2 linked regions of the Rosistilla ulvae genome follow. The protein of the gene in region 1 interacts with the protein of each later gene in a pairwise test. Links are inferred from orthologs where the notes say so. Each region holds a gene or a part of one and is shown on either strand. Other genes may lie near its edges.

The links.
Region 2: the proteins of thrS (region 1) and rplA interact in binary tests that used the Escherichia coli proteins (3 or more experiments, as listed by UniProt). The link is inferred for Rosistilla ulvae from one-to-one orthologs.

The regions. Positions count from the first base shown.
Region 1 is NZ_CP036261.1:3,922,316-3,930,343, reverse strand. Bases 2,758-5,658 are described here. They hold thrS (threonine--tRNA ligase), read left to right. Parts: upstream 2,758-3,063; coding sequence 3,064-5,253; downstream 5,254-5,658. Other genes in these bases: EC9_RS13850 (type II secretion system F family protein), read left to right, coding at 2,758-2,784. Outside these bases: EC9_RS13855 (GspE/PulE family protein), read left to right, coding at 1-1,564; more of EC9_RS13850, read left to right, coding at 1,573-2,757; EC9_RS13840 (Lpg1974 family pore-forming outer membrane protein), read left to right, coding at 6,072-7,190; EC9_RS13835 (dockerin type I domain-containing protein), read left to right, coding at 7,423-8,028. UniProt on the Escherichia coli protein: Catalyzes the attachment of threonine to tRNA(Thr) in a two-step reaction: L-threonine is first activated by ATP to form Thr-AMP and then transferred to the acceptor end of tRNA(Thr). The rate-limiting step is amino acid activation in the presence of tRNA.
Region 2 is NZ_CP036261.1:6,353,934-6,361,778, reverse strand. Bases 1,826-4,543 are described here. They hold rplA (50S ribosomal protein L1), read left to right. Parts: upstream 1,826-2,704; coding sequence 2,705-3,382; downstream 3,383-4,543. Other genes in these bases: rplL (50S ribosomal protein L7/L12), read left to right, coding at 4,257-4,543; rplJ (50S ribosomal protein L10), read left to right, coding at 3,505-4,029; rplK (50S ribosomal protein L11), read left to right, coding at 2,161-2,586; nusG (transcription termination/antitermination protein NusG), read left to right, coding at 1,826-1,991. Outside these bases: tuf (elongation factor Tu), read left to right, coding at 1-263; preprotein translocase subunit SecE, read left to right, coding at 670-1,116; more of nusG, read left to right, coding at 1,185-1,825; more of rplL, read left to right, coding at 4,544-4,664; pgsW (poly-gamma-glutamate system protein), read right to left, coding at 5,104-6,321; poly-gamma-glutamate biosynthesis protein PgsC, read right to left, coding at 6,318-6,782; poly-gamma-glutamate synthase PgsB, read right to left, coding at 6,782-7,845. UniProt on the Escherichia coli protein: One of the primary rRNA binding proteins, it binds very close to the 3'-end of the 23S rRNA. Forms part of the L1 stalk. It is often not seen in high-resolution crystal structures, but can be seen in cryo_EM and 3D reconstruction models.

The sequences.
Region 1 (8,028 bases):
CGCTTTGCAAGCTTTGGCCGAAGAGGTCGGGCTCGACTTTGTCGACCTCCGCGAAGTCGATGTCGATCTCGACGCCCTGGAAGGCTTCTCGCAAAAACTGATCCACCGCCAAACCTTGTTCCCGCTGGGACAGCGTGACGGATCGCTGATCGTTGCCACGTCGGACCCCTTGGATCTCTACCCGCTGGACGAAGTCAGCGCGTCGACGGGCAAGAGCGTGATCCCGGTCGTTGCCGAACACAACGAGATCCTTCGGCTGATCAAGAAACACTTGGGCGTCGGCAGCGAAACAGTCGATGGTCTGCTGGCCGCCAAAGAGGATGCCGACGGAGTCGAACTGCTCGAGGATATCGAGACCGACGGAAGCGAACTTTCCGAACAAGCCCAAGAGGCGTCGGTTGTGCGGCTTGTTAACGAGATCCTCGTCGAAGCGATCGAATCGCGGGCGAGCGACGTGCACATCGAATCGCAATCCTCGGGGATCAAAATTCGCTACCGGATCGACGGCATCCTGCATCCGCAACCGGTTCCGCCCGAGATAAATCGCTTCCAAGCGGCGATCATCAGCCGCTTGAAGATCATGGCGAGATTGAACATCGCCGAAAAGCGGCTCCCTCAAGACGGTCGCATCAAGCTGCGGGTCCAACGCCGCGAGATCGATGTCCGTTTGAGTGTGATCCCGATGATCCACGGCGAGGGCTTGGTGATGCGTATCCTCGACAAGGGATCGATGGTCTTCGATCTCCAGGGTCTGGGGATGAGCGCTCACACCTACGAACAGTTCCGCAAACTGATCCGTCTGCCGCACGGCATCATCCTCGTAACCGGACCGACGGGTAGTGGTAAAACGACGACGCTCTACAGCAGTCTGCTGGAGATCAACAGCCCCGACAACAAGATCATCACGACCGAAGATCCCGTCGAGTATCAGTTGGATGGAATCAACCAGATCCAGGTCCATCCCAAGATCGGACTGACGTTTGCCGCATCGTTGCGTTCGATCCTCCGGCACGACCCCGACGTCGTGCTGGTCGGCGAAATTCGCGACTTTGAAACGGCGGAAAACGCGATCCAAGCATCGCTGACCGGCCACTTGGTCTTCAGCACTCTGCACACCAACGACGCCGCGGGAGCTTATACGCGTATGGTCGACATGGGAGTCGAACCGTTCCTGGTCGCTAGTACCGTCGAAGCCGTGATGGCCCAGCGGCTGTTGCGACGGCTGTGCCCGCACTGCAAGGAACCGTTCGATCCCGAAAAAGACGACATGCCGGCCGATTTCCCTTGGGATAAATTGGACGACAAAGCGCTCTATCGCCCCGTCGGCTGCCGCGAATGCCGCAACGTCGGTTACATGGGGCGGATGGGTATCTACGAATTGATGGTCACGACCGAACAGGTGCGTCAGTTGGCGCACGACCGGGTCAGTTCGTGGGAGATCAAACGGGCGGCGTTGGCCGACGGCATGCATTCGCTGCGTCACGACGCCTGGGAGAAGACGATCGCTGGCAATACGAGCGTCGATGAAGTGCTTCGAGTGACCAAAAGCGATCAAATTAAGTAACCGAACCTATGGCTGAATTTGCTTACACCGCGCGGTCGATGGATGGCCAACGCGTGACCGGAACCTTGACCGCGGCTTCGGAGCGTGAAGTCTCCGCTCAATTGGCCGGCAAGAATCTGTTCCCCGTCGACGTCAAAGAGGTCAAGGAACAGTCGGCGATGCAGTTGCTGGGAGGCAACGGCCGCGTCAACGGTCAAACGATGGCCATCTTCTACGCGCAACTGGGTTCGTTGTTGCGCAGCGGCGTACCGATGATCCGGTCGTTGACGTTGTTATCCGAACAAGCATCGAACAACACGCTCAAAGAAGTCCTCCAAGATATCAAGACCCGCGTCGAGGATGGCGAACCGTTGGGCGAAGCTTTGGCGCGTTACCCGCGCGTCTTCAGTTCGATGGGGATCAACATGGTCCGCGCCGGAATGGAAGGCGGCTTCTTGGAAGATGCCTTGGACCGCGTCGGCGAATTCACCGAACTGCAGGAAGACCTCAAAGGACGCACCGCCAGCGCGTTGGCTTATCCGATCTTCCTGTCGGTCGTCGGCACCGTGGTCGTCACGATCCTGTTGGTCTTCTTTGTCCCCAAGTTTGGCGAACTGTTCGCTCGCTTGGAAGCCAAAGGCCAGCTGCCGTTGGCGACGACGACGCTGTTGGCGTTCAGCGAACTGTTGCAATCGTACGGTCTGTTTCTGTTAGCCGGCCTGATCGCTGGAGGCTTCTTTTTGAAGATGCAACTGGCGACCGAAGCGGGCCAAATGTGGGCCGACCGAGTGAAGATCAAACTGCCGATCGTCGGCGGTATCCTCTTGAGTCTCGCCGTCGCAAGGTTCTGCCGGGTCTTGGGAACGCTGTTGACCAACGGCGTGCCGATCTTGCGTTCGCTGGAGATCAGCCGCGCCGCCGCGGGCAATCGCGTGCTTGGAATCGCCGTGGCCGACGCAGCCGAAAGTGTTCAATCGGGCGAAACGCTCTCCTCGCCGCTGGCCTCCAGCGGTCACTTTCCCGCCACGGTGACGGAGATGATCCGCGTCGCCGAGGAATCCAACACGCTGGACAACGTATTGATCCAAATCGCTGACGGCTTGGAAAAACGGACGTTCCGCCGCTTAGACCTGTTTGTCCGGCTGCTCGAACCGGTGATGTTGCTGGTCCTCGCCGGCGTGGTCCTGTTTGTCGTGATGGCGTTGTTATTGCCAGTGATCAAAAGTAGCAGTGCCCTGTAAATCGCGGTTTTCTCGCTGCGGACGGCTGTGGAAGCAGGCGGTCCGTTGCGAATTTCCCGTCTCGGCGCGTAGGCGTCCGGGTGTTCCCGGGGATCGAAAAACCGCTTGGCGCGAACTTTCCTAGCGAAAGACCATCATTCCCCTTGGTCGGCATCGGTCGATTCCTAAGATTTGGCTACGTCGCTTGACGTGGTCGGCCGGTTCTGGACACTTTACCGATAGCGACGCCCTTTGTTTCGGCGTCATTCGATCTAGGGAAACTGCGCGGAGGAAAGCGTTGTGGCGAATATTTGTGTCAAACTGCCCGATGGAACTGTTCAAGAACACCCCGAAAACACTACGGCATTGGATGTCGCCAAGGGGATCAGCGACGGGCTGGCTCGCGCCGTCGTCGCCGCCGAAATCAACGGCAAAGTCGTCGATGCCTTTCGCCCGTTGAGCGAATTGTCCGACGAAGCGGAGATCCCGCTGACGCTGCTGACCAATCGCGATCGCACCGCCCTGGATGTTCTTCGCCACTCCTGTGCCCACATCATGGCCCGCGCTGTGATGCGTCTGTACAAAGGTGTTTCGCTCGCCTTCGGCCCGACCACCTCGGGCGGCTTCTATTACGACTTCGATCTCGAACATAAGATCAGCGAAGATGATTTCGCGGCGATCGAGAAGGAGATGAAGGCGATCATCAAACAGGGCGAACCGTTCGAACGCTTCATGCTGACCCGCGATGAAGCTGTCGATCTGTGCCGCGACCTTAACCAAGACCTTAAAGTCGAACATATCGAGACCGGCCTGAGCGCCGAGGAATCGGTCAGCTTCTACCGCCAAGGCGAATTTGTCGACCTCTGCCGCGGCCCCCACATCCCCAACGCCGGCAAGATCAAAGCGATCAAGCTGCTGAGCGTCGCGGGAGCCTATTGGAAAGGCGATTCTTCCGGGCGGCAGCTGCAACGTCTGTACGGCACCGCGTTCTTCGACAAGAAGGAATTGGCGGCTTACCTGGAGCAATTGGAAGAAGCTCGCCGCCGCGACCATCGCGTGCTTGGCAAAAAACATGGCCTGTTTGCCCTCAACCCGGAAGTTGGTTCGGGACTCTGCCTGTGGTTGCCCAAGGGGGCTCGCGTCCGCGTGACGCTGGAGGACTTCCTGCGAAAGGAATTGTTAGGACGCGGATACGATCCTGTCTACAGCCCACACTTGGGACGCGTCGAACTGTACGAAACCAGCGGTCACTTCCCTTACTACCGTGATTCGCAGTTCCCGCCGCTGTATGCTTCCGAAGCGGGCAGTTTGCTGGACGCGATGACCCAGCGTCTGGAATCGGGATCGATCTCCAAAGACGATGAAGACAAGCTGATCGCCGCTGCGGAGGTCTTGGGTGTCAACTTCGACGGCTACAAACCCTCGGCATCGGCAGACGATAAGAAGAGTTGGATTCACGGTTGGCAGACCGCAAACGAGCGGTATTTGGTCAAGCCGATGAATTGCCCGCACCACGCCCACATCTTCAAAGCTCAACAGCGCAGCTACCGCCAACTGCCGTTGCGATTGTTCGAATTTGGAACCGTCTACCGTCACGAACAAACCGGCGAACTCAACGGCATGTTGCGCGTCCGCGGGTTGACCCAAGACGATGCGCACATCTTCTGCACCGGCGACCAGGTCGAAGAAGAGTTCCGCGCGACGATCGAACTGACCAAGTTTGTCCTCGAGAGCGTTGGCCTGGATGATTACCAAGTCCAGTTGTCGCTGCGTGATCCAAACAGCGACAAATACGTCGGCTCGCAAGAGAACTGGGACCGCGCCGAATCGGCACTCCGCGGAGTGCTTCAAGATTCGGGGCTTTCGTATGGCGAACAGCCAGGCGAAGCAGCCTTCTACGGTCCCAAAGCCGACTTTATGGTCCGCGACTGCATCGGGCGTTCGTGGCAATTGGGAACGGTTCAACTCGACTACAACCTCCCCGAACGATTCAAGCTGGAATACGTCGGTGCCGACAACGCGGCTCACCGCCCTGTGATGATCCACCGGGCGCCATTCGGTTCGCTGGAACGTTTTGTTGGGATGTTGATCGAACATTTCGCCGGCGCCTTCCCATTGTGGCTGGCTCCCGAACAGGTCCGCATCTTACCGCTCAGCGAGAAGTCGACCGAATACGCGATCGCGGTAGCCAAGCAGATGGAAGAAGCCGGTTTGAAGACGACTGTCGATCTGAAGAACAGCAAGGTCCAAGCAAAGATCCGCGACGCCCAACTGGAACTGGTTCCTTACATGGCCGTCGTTGGGCCGCAGGAAGCCGAAGCCGGACACGTCGCCCTCCGCGATCGCATCGATGGCGATCTGGGGGCGATGCCCATTGCCGAAGCGATCGCGCGACTGCAACAAGAGGTCCGCGAGCGGAAGGTGCGACAAGTCGTCAAAAGCAACTTCACGCAAATCGAAGACGACGGAGCCGAACGCTTCGAAGGCTAGATAAGCCTTCGTCGATGACTCTCGATGTAGAAACGCCAACGGCGGCCGATCGAAAGTGCCCCCTGAGTCCGCTCTCTGGGCGGGCCCTTGGGGAGCGTTGGTGAACGCTGTTGTCGTAGGGTGATGTTTTCCAACGTCTCCCTTGCGTCGCCCCGTTGCGCATCGAGTGCGTCGATGGCGTAATTACCAATGCGAGCCGTCAGGCTTCAAGGCGTCGGCATGGATATCACGGCTGTTGCTCAATTGCCTATGAAAGTAGAGACTTAGTAAACCTTTGCACCGGCTGCTTCCTCTCTATTCTTCGTCGATCTTCGGATCGAAAAACAAACGGGCGACGAGATCTGGTGAATCTCCCAGTCACGGGCTCAAATCTTCTCTTCACGCAGACCGGTGCGCGCTCGTTGTTGAGTGGTAGGTTGCTCGTTCACACTAGACAACGAGCAGAACAGAACGGTCATCTAAACGGATGGAACCGAATCTAGGGCGTCAGGTTGCAACGAATTGGTTACTCAATTGGTCGGTGAGACGACGGTTACGGTGCGATTCACCCAATTTAGGTACACGCCAACGTTCCAGTCACGCGATACGAGGAATATCGCGATAGCAGAATGTCGGTCGGTTCTTGCCAGTCAAAGCCCGATTCGAAAGGGAGCTATCGCGGTATCGATGCTCTACCGATCGGAAACGATTGATTGGGCGGTTCATTTTTCGCGCGTGAATCAAACACACATGTATTGATTGCTCCAGTAACAACGTCCCTTCGGATGGCAGCTACGAGAGCAACGCGCTAGATAGTTGACGGGGCACGGAGGTTCGAGATGAAGGTTTGGGCAAGCATTTGTCTAGGGTTGGTTTCTGTTAGCTTCTGCAACGCCGATTCAGGGCAGCCGTTCGAGGCAGGCATTCTTGGTGTCGAAGACGGCGGACTTTGGCAGCAGCATCTGCAGCGCGTGGAACAACTTGATCAGAAGGTCGAAAGCCTGAGCCAGCGACTGGCGGCGGAGGAAGCGGAAAGTTCGGTTCGCTACCAACCAAAACGCCCTCGTGTCCCAAGCAGTTCGTTGTCGCGGACCGGTTGGAATGCGAGCGTTGATTACTTGAACTGGACCGTTCGGCGCCGCGGACTCGATTACGCGATAACAACCGACGATAGCACGCGAGCTGTAGGTGCTGGCGACGTCCACAATGTCTCGTTTGGAAGCGATTCGGGGATTCGTGCGGGGCTGCACTACACGACCGCAGTTGGATGGGAGATCGGATTTCGATACACCCACTTCGGCATCGATGCCGCAAGTTCCGCGGCAGCGCCGGGAGGCGGGAATATGTGGGCGACTCGCAGTCATCCCAACGAGAATGAAGAGGCGCGCACCGCCAGCGCATTTGCTAATCTCGATTACGATGTCTTCGACCTTGAACTGAGTCGCTGGTTTTTGATAAATCGCGTGGCGGCAATTCAGTTTTTGGGTGGCTTGCGATGGGCGTCGATCGATCAAGATTTGCGAATAGATTACGATGGCGACGATTTCACCAATGCACAAGTGTTCAACAGAGGAAGCGTTGACGGTTTTGGAGTTCGATTGGGTGCGTTGGCGCAGTGGCGTCTATCGTATGGTGTGAGTTTGTTCGCTCGCGGTGCTGGAACGATTGCTTACGGGAAGTTTGAAAATCATCTCCTGGAAACAAATCTGAATGGTGCCGACACGATTGTCGACGTAACGGATCGGTATGAACAAGCCTTACCTGCAATCGAAGCGGCCGCGGGAATCTCTTGGCGTTGTGATCACATCGAACTAGCGTGCGGATATGAACTAACAAATTGGTTCGACGTGTCCGACCGATCGATGTTCGTTGACAGCGCTCACGAAGGCGCATATTCTCCCAATTCGATGAATCTGCTGCTGGACGGCGTGTTTGCCAGATTTGCATTCCTTTACTAGGTGCCGATGGCATGCATAATGCCGCGAGTGGCTAGGGCACACTGGAACGGAAAGCTGGCCGGAGCGCAAAGAGCCGCAATTTGTTCGCAAAATCGTTAGATATCCCGTTCAGAATCGCCAAAAACATCCGTCGATGATTTATGATCATCGACAACATTGAACACCGAGAATAGACCATTCGCGGAACGTTCGACCCGCCAACGAAGCTGCGACAACATCAGGCAATAGCGACATGAAGAGTAAGCCCCGTCGATCACCCAAACGCTCCCGTCGCAAGCCAAAGTTAATCGACAAACTGTACCGAAGACGAGCGAATTTTGAGTGCCTCGAAAGCCGTTTGTTGTTGGCCGCTACACCCGACCTCATAAGCGCTAGCGAAGTGAACTTCGTTGGGACAGCCGGGACTGACGCGGTCTACTTGCGGATCGATGCCGGAAAGCTTGAATTCAGTTCCGATGGAATCGCCTGGAATAACGACTTGAGCCCGAGCGCAGGGATTCAATCGATGACGATTTCCAGTGCGTCGGAGATCGCCGTCAATCTTGGCAATGGAGATGACAGACTGCATCTCGATTCGTCACTCAATGCGCTGCCTGTTGGGGCTTCGTTAACGTTCAACGCGGGCGGTAATAACGATACTCTATTTGCCGAGGTGACGGGGAATGACGACTTTCAACTTTCTGCAAATCAGTTAATCGCTGGTGCCGCCACGTTTACGTTCAATAGCGTCGAGAACGCGGAACTCACCGGCAGCAATGGGACCAACAGTTTTGAACTTTCCGGATGGAACGGTTCGGCAACGCTGAAGGGTGCCGCGGGGAACGACCAGTACCAGCTA
Region 2 (7,845 bases), 2.4 Mb from region 1 along the record:
CTGAAGTTTATTGCTTGAGCAAAGATGAAGGTGGACGCCACACTCCATTCTTCAGCGGATACCGCCCTCAGTTCTACTTCCGCACCACCGACGTTACCGGAACTGCAAACCTGGTTGGCGCTGAAATGTGCATGCCTGGCGATAACGTTAAGGTCGAAGTTGAATTGCACAAGCCAATCGCGATGGACGACGGAGTTCGTTTCGCGATTCGCGAAGGTGGACGTACCGTTGGTTCGGGCGTTGTCACCAAGATTCTTGCCTAATTCGGCAAGTCGCAATCACAAAGCCAACTGGTTGACGTGTGAGCGATAAATGAAGATCATGCTAAGTGGCAATGCGATGCCAAACCATCGCCGTTGCCACTTAGTTTTATGTGGACCGCTTTTCGAAGCCCCGGTCTGCATTGCTAGGGGAGTAGCTCAATTGGTTAGAGCACTGGTTTCCAAAACCAGGGGTTGCGAGTTCAAGTCCCGCCTCCCCTGCTAGCACTTGCTTTAAAGGTGAAAGACTGCAACGCGGCCAGCGATTCGGGGCCGCCAGATGTCGCAGCGACCTTGGCTTGCAAGCTTTGCAGCTTGACTTGTCTATTGATTGGTAGCGCGGTGGCAGACGTAGTCACAGCCGAAAAGAAAAAAACATCGATACACGATTCGTCGGGAGTTCGCCCGGATGTCCACGGAAGTAGCCGGAAATTCAACCGCCCCGTTGTTGCCTGAACTGTTCAAAGGCCAGGTTTATAAACGCAATCAGGGCCGATTAGTCCGGCAGATGACCTGCCTGGCGTTCTGGGTAATCGTCGCCCTAGGCTGCAAAAGCCTCTACGATTCCCTGACTGGATTCTTCAACGAAGAGTCTGCGATGCTTGAACTTGCGATTCCAGGAGTCGCTTGCTTGCTTGGATTCTGGATCGCATTCCGCCTGGTCAACTGGCCCCGGTTTGCCGACTTCCTGATCGCTGTCGAAGCGGAAATGAATAAGGTTTCCTGGCCTAGCAAGGCGGAACTGGTTCGCGCGTCGATCGTCGTGATCTTCACGATTTTTTTCCTGGCGATGTCGCTGTTTACCTTCGACATCATCTGGCGGGCAATTTTCGAATTTATCGGCGTTGCCGCTTAACGAAATTGCAAACATAGATAGAGCTCCAGGCGAAATAGCCTGGGGCTAATAAGAAAGGCTGAACTGCGGTGGACGGCGAAGACAAACGCGAACAGGACGAACAACTCGATACCGCTGCGAACCCCGAAAACGCAGAAGGCTCAGCCGATACGCCCCGGAAATCCGAGGTCAGCGTAACGGAAGAACTCGCCTCGGGCGAAGCTGTCGATAAAACGAACGCGGCGACCGAACCGGCAGTCGATCCGATCCTGGAAGATGATTTTGAACCGCCGACGCGGCGGATCAAAAAGCCAGAGGTCGAGGTCGAAGAAGAAATTCTCGACGCTGAAGAAGCCCCCAAAGAATGGTACATCCTGAAGGTCGCCTTCAATCGCGAAGAGACCGTCCGCGACGCGATCATCAAACAGATCAACATGTCGGGCATGGAAGGCTATTTTGGCGAAGTCTTGGTGCCAACCGAAGACATCGTCGAATTCAACCGCAGCGGCAAACGCAAGATTGTCAAACGCAAGCTCTACCCGGGCTACTTGATGATCTACATGCACGTCAATGACGACACCTGGTTCTTGATTCGCGACACCACCGGCGTCAGCGATTTCACGGGAACCGCGGGCAAGCCTGCTCCGATGGACCCCGCCGAAGTCGAGCGAGTGATCACCTCGAATCAAGATGGTGAAGATGGCGAGAAGCAGCTCAAGACGTCGATACCGTTTAAAGTCGGCGAGCGGGTACGGGTCAAGGAAGGAAACTTCCAGAACCAAGAAGGCGAAGTTGAAAAACTGGATGAGGCAAACGGTCGCATCTCAGTTAATATCAATATTTTTGGCCGATCCGTGCCAGTAGAGCTTGACCATTGGCAGGTCGAACCGCTCTAGTATCCGCTCGCAGATTTGTGTACGTCGCCGATGGGAGCGTTCTCGCTCCAACGATGTTCGGTTGGCGTGGTCAGATCCCATAGAAAGACATTCCTGGCGGCAGGTTGAAGTCGGTGACGTAAACCGAGTACAGCCGCGATTGACCGCCTCGAGAAAGTAGACAATAGAAATGGCAAAGCAACTTGTTGGCCAGGCTAAATTCCAAGTGCCTGGTGGACAAGCGACTCCCGCACCTCCCGTGGGTACGTCGCTTGGTAAGTTTGGTGTAAACCTTGGGCAGTTCGTTCAAGCGTTTAATGATCGCACCAAGGAGTACGCAGGTACCCCGATCCCGGTGATCGTTTCTGTATACAACGATCGCAGCTTCGACTTTGTCACAAAGAGCCCACCCGCGGCATCTTTGTTGAAGCAGACTGCTGGAATCGCCAAAGGTTCCGGTGAGCCTCATAAAGACAAGGTCGCAACCGTCTCTCGCGCTCAATGCCAAGAGATCGCCGAAAAGAAGATGGCCGATCTCAACGCACGTGACATCGAACATGCGATCCGCATGATCGAAGGGACCGCGCGAAGCATGGGAATCGACGTCGTAGGTTAAGTCGCACCATTGTGACCCCGGCATTCAGCTTTGCGGTGTTCCGCGAAGTGCCGTCTGCCAGCGGTCGCGAATCAATCACGCGACCATGAACCATGGACACTCAAGGAATAAACCAAATATGCCACAGCAATCAAAGCGTTATCGTGCGATGGCCGCCAAAGCGTCGGCGGAACCAAAGCCACTGAGCGAGGCAGTTGTCTCGCTGAAAGAATTCAACACAACGAAGTTCGATCAGACGGTCGAAATTCACATGCGGCTCGGTATCGATCCGAACCAAGCCGATCAGATCATTCGCGGCAGCCTGGTCCTGCCTCATGGTATCGGCCGTACGCAACGCGTTGTCGTTTTCGCCAAGGGCGAAGCGGCTGAAGCTGCCAAAGCTGCCGGTGCCGATGAAGTCGGACAAGAAGACTTGGCGAAGCGAATTAAGGATGGTTGGACCGATTTCGACGTCTGCATTGCGACTCCCGACATGATGGGTGTTGTGGGACCACTGGGGCGCGTCCTCGGACCTCGCGGTTTGATGCCTGCCCCTCGCGCCGGAACCGTCACCCCCGATGCCGGGAAAGTTGTCGCCGAATACAAAGCGGGTAAGGTCGAATTCCGCAACGACAAGGGCGGCAACGTTCACGCGGTTGTTGGAAAGTTGAGCTTTGAAGCCGACAAGCTGTCCGAAAACATTCAGGCGTTCATCGATCTGGTTGTGGGTATGAAGCCACAATCGGTCAAAGGGACCTATCTGAAAGGGATTGCAATTGCCGCGACGATGAGCCCTAGCGTTCGCGTAGCCGGTTAATTCGCAATCGACACACGATTGGTCTTCCAGAGCGTAGGGCTTTGGATGCGTCAAATATAAAATTCGCAATCCGGTTTGTGATACCGCTTCGGTGGTGCCCAAGCTGCAAGTGAGACAGAAATATGAGTAAGTTCGTCAAAGAATTAGTAACTCGCGACATCAAGAATCGTCTTGATGGTGTCGAGGACGCAGTGATCGTAAGTACGGTTGGGATGGACGCCAACACGACGTGCGAGCTTCGCGCCGAACTGAGGCAGAAAGAGATCTCCATGTTGGTGATCAAAAACTCCTTGGCTCGCAAGGCTACCGAGGGCACCTCCTTGAGCCCGATGTTCGAAGGTGCGGCCGGTTCGTTGGCCGTTTGCTTCGGCGGCAGCGATTTCATCTCGCTCGTCAAAGAAGTCGTTCGGCTAGACAAAGATAGCGAGAAGTTCGGAAAGTTCGTCGCCACCGGCGGCGTGATGGACGGCGAAGCGTTGGACCCCGATGGGCTCAAAGCAGTCAGCAAGTGGCCGAGTCGCGAAGAGCAGATCTCGATGCTTGTCGGCCAAATCCTCGGCCCAGGTGCAAACCTGTCCGCCGCTTTGCTTGGCCCTGGCAAGACGCTCAACGGCCAAATCAAGAAGATTTCCGAAGAGGAAGAGTAGTCGTATTGCGACGGCCTTTGACGAGGCCTTCGCGGTTTGGTCCGGGATGCCATCAACGCGATCCCGCAGGAAAGTAACCCAGCCACCTACCGGGTGTCTGTTTTAAATAACCCTTACGTTGTGTACCTCACCCGTCGCGAGGCGGTGTTGTGGGAGGTTGAAAAGGCGGGCATTTGATGGTGCTCGTCTCACAATTCATCCGCCTTTTTGAATAGGAAAGAATACCCATGTCGGAAGACACCGCAGTAGCTGAAGTCAGCGCCGAAACTAAAGAAATGGGCGATAAGATCGCTCAACTGACCCTCAAGCAAGCCAAAGAATTGAGCGATTACCTGAAGGACGAGCACGGCATCGAGCCAGCTTCCGGTGGTGGCGCTGTCATGATGGCTGCTCCAACCGACGGTCCTGCTGCTGAAGCAGAGAAGACTGAATTCGACGTCGTTCTGACCGGATTCGGCGACAAGAAGTTGAACGTCGTTAAGGTTGTTAAGAACCTGACCGGCGCTTCGCTGATGGACGCCAAGAAGATGGTCGAGAGCTGCCCTGCAACTCTGAAAGAAGCCGTCTCGAAGGAAGATGCCGAGAAGGTCAAGGCAGAAGTCGAAGAAGCTGGCGGTAGCGTCGAATTGAAATAGTTCGCCCAACCAGCGTCGTCACAATCGCGGTTCGCCGCGTTCGTTCGACCGACATCTAATATAGAAGAGGGTGCGTTCCAGCTAATTTGGAACGCATCCTTTTTTCGCTTGATGAGTTTCGCTTCGGCGCTCTCCGCATTGGCACCGATTCGACTCAGTTCCCCGAGTTGAATCCGTCACCTGGCGCGAGCCACCCGCCTCGGTGTATTGATCGATTCTCCTGGCGTCCAACCGGTAGGCTCGCCGCGGAGGCGCCAGCCGCCCGCTTCGGTGTGGGGATTGATACTCCTAGCGCCCGGCTGGCAGTGTAGCCGCAGAGGCGGCGGCCGCATAAAGCCTGCGGCGCCAGCCGCAGGAACTTTCGAAGCGTCATCCGACGGCAGCCCCGGTAGGGGCGACAGATACCTCTACCTATCATGGTTTTCGCGGGCACTCCCCCCTACACCATCCATTCCACCTGTTTTGGCAGAGCGTTAGTCGATGCATTGGGACGGCGGACCAAGCGTCGCAGCTTGAGTACCGTCCGCAGGTACCAGCGTGGAAAGACCGTGACCGACATCCAAACCCAAGTCATGCAGATCAATGCCGCTGCCAACGGGCGGCGGTATGTCATGTGGCTGAAGAGCGAGCCCTGGCCGACGCGCGGCATCTGTGCCGGGGCGATCGCCAATCCGTAGGACTCCGCGATCTGTTTTGCATCGACGACGTTTACAATCGGGATGCCTTGGGTGAGCATTCGCGAAGCGACACAGTCGGGGACCTCTTGATCGCTTGGAGTCGATCGATGCACGCCAGCGCTGAAACAGGCGTTCCCGGCGGTGCCGCCGATCGAAGCTGATCCGCCACCAACATTGATGTAGGCGGCATACGGTTGATCGGAGCTGGCGTTTTGATAGATCTCCATCCGCTGACCAACCGAATCTTCGATGTCGGCGACGTCCAAGACGGGGATGCCGTTGCGGGTCGCAGCCAATTCCAACATCTCACGCGTTGGTTCGGTCATCCCGGCCGCGCGGTCGAACAGCCCTCCCAACGAAGCGCTCTTCGCGGCGAAGGACTCCGGAAAAATCCCGGCATCGCGGAGTTGACGTTCCATATCGATCCACATCATGTCGGGGGAGTTCGCGCCGTATTGGCTCGATGCCACCGACAGTACGATCGTCGGCTTCAGCTGCAGCGTTTCGGCAGCGGCATAAACCGCGATGTTCAGCGCCGGCCAAGATCCGCTGGCCCCGATCGCGATCGAATCCCCTGTCTCGACGCCCGCCTGCTCCAACCAGCGGACGACCACTGCCGCGAGGTTCGGGTTGATCGAAGTCTGCTTCGATTCCAAAGAACCTAGCTTACTGGTGACCATCGACATCGATGGGCCGATCAGATGCGATCCGCTCGGGTCCAGCTTGGGCAACGCCCGATGCCCCTGCGCGATCCGAAGATCCTTGATATGGCGGAGCGCTTCGTCCGCCATTTCCGCAGCGGCTGTTAATTCAGACGACGGCGCGGCGACTTGCTGAGGCCACAACTCGACAGCTAGCAAACCGGCCAGCGACGCGAGCATGCCGGCCCACAGCCACCGCCGCGAGATCTGCTTGGGACGCCAATACATCACCTGGAAGGGTTGCGTTCGATTCATCTTGAGGAACGATTGCCGATTCATGAGAAGTTCTCCACGCCGATGGTGATCAAGGTCAAACGAACCAACACCGCCGCCGACATCATCGGGGACAGCGTTTCAATAAATCCTTGGCGTTCAAACCAAAGCGCGATCAGGCCGGGGATGATGAAACCGATCATCACCACGGGGTTCAACGCCTCTTCGGCCGGCACTCCGGCCAGACTTGTCGCCAGCAAACGGAACATTGTTCCGACGACAAACCCAAACAGCATCGTCAACACGACCCGTCGGCGGCCGTACAAGATCACCCACCGGGAGACCTGGCGAATGATTCCCCAGGTCACAACCGCCGCGGCGATCGTCATCACCACGGCGACCGGATGATGCATCGACATCGCGATGTATCCGGGGACAATCATCCCGCCGACACTCAAACCGAAGACCTCGGTCACCAACAGGCTGACGACCAAACCGATAGCAATTGCAAGCAAAGTGGCATCCATTACGCGGCCTCCTGCAGTTGGGGTTCTTGGGTTTCACAGCGATTCGAATCTTGGGCCTGTTGGAAGTAATTCAACAGATCCATTCCAGGCCCGGCGATGTTCCCCATCCCCATGACCATCGAACTGCGCCCCGATTGGCCCTGCATCAATTCGACGATCCGCGCCGCGGGTTGATGTTCCGCACAGGTCAATCGATCTTTGGAGAGTCCTTTCTGGATCGCGCGGCGAGCAAACGTCTCGGTTCCCGTTCCCGAAAGGATGTAATGGTCGGCGGGTCGCCAGCGAACGCAGGCATCGGCCAACTGAATCGAGCGATCGATCCGATCCTCGCGGCAATTGAACAATGCGATCCGCCGCTCGACCTTTTCGTAGCGGTCGACCAACGTGTTCCAGCTGTGCCCGGTCGATTCGGGATCGTTCGCTGCGAATCCGTTGACAAAGACCATCTCACGCTCCGGATCGGCGATCCGATACAGTCGCATCACGCCCGGATCGGCGTCGGCAGCCCACATCCCTCGCAGCGCCGTCTGGCGGTCGACTCCCAGATCGCTGCAGATCCGCAGCGCGAGAGCCAAGTTGTCGGGGTGTTCGATATGAGAAAACCCGGCTAGTTCATCCCAAGTGACCTCGGCGACGCTGTCGTCCAGAATCGAAACCATCTTCGATCCGCGGTCCTTCGCCGCGTCGGCGATCACGTCGCGCGGCATCTGCCGCTGTTCGGCGGTATACATCGTTCCGCCGACAGGAACCGTCCCCGCCAGGGCGCGAGCGACGCCGCGAACGTCGGGCCCCATCACGTCCAAGTGATCGGCGCGGGCGTTGGTGATCACGCCGTGAGTCGATTGGATCAACTGCAATTCACACAGCGATTGCAGCTGAGGTTGCAGCGCCATGCACTCGACGACCAGCGCTTCGGCTCCCAATCGAGCGGCCGCGCGGACGACCCGTCGCTGTTCGATCACGTTGGCTCGGGAGGGACGAAAGACCGATGCTTCGCTGCCGTCGGGGAAGATCATCCGCGGCACGGTACCGGTTGTCTTGGCACACGTCCGAATTCCGCCAG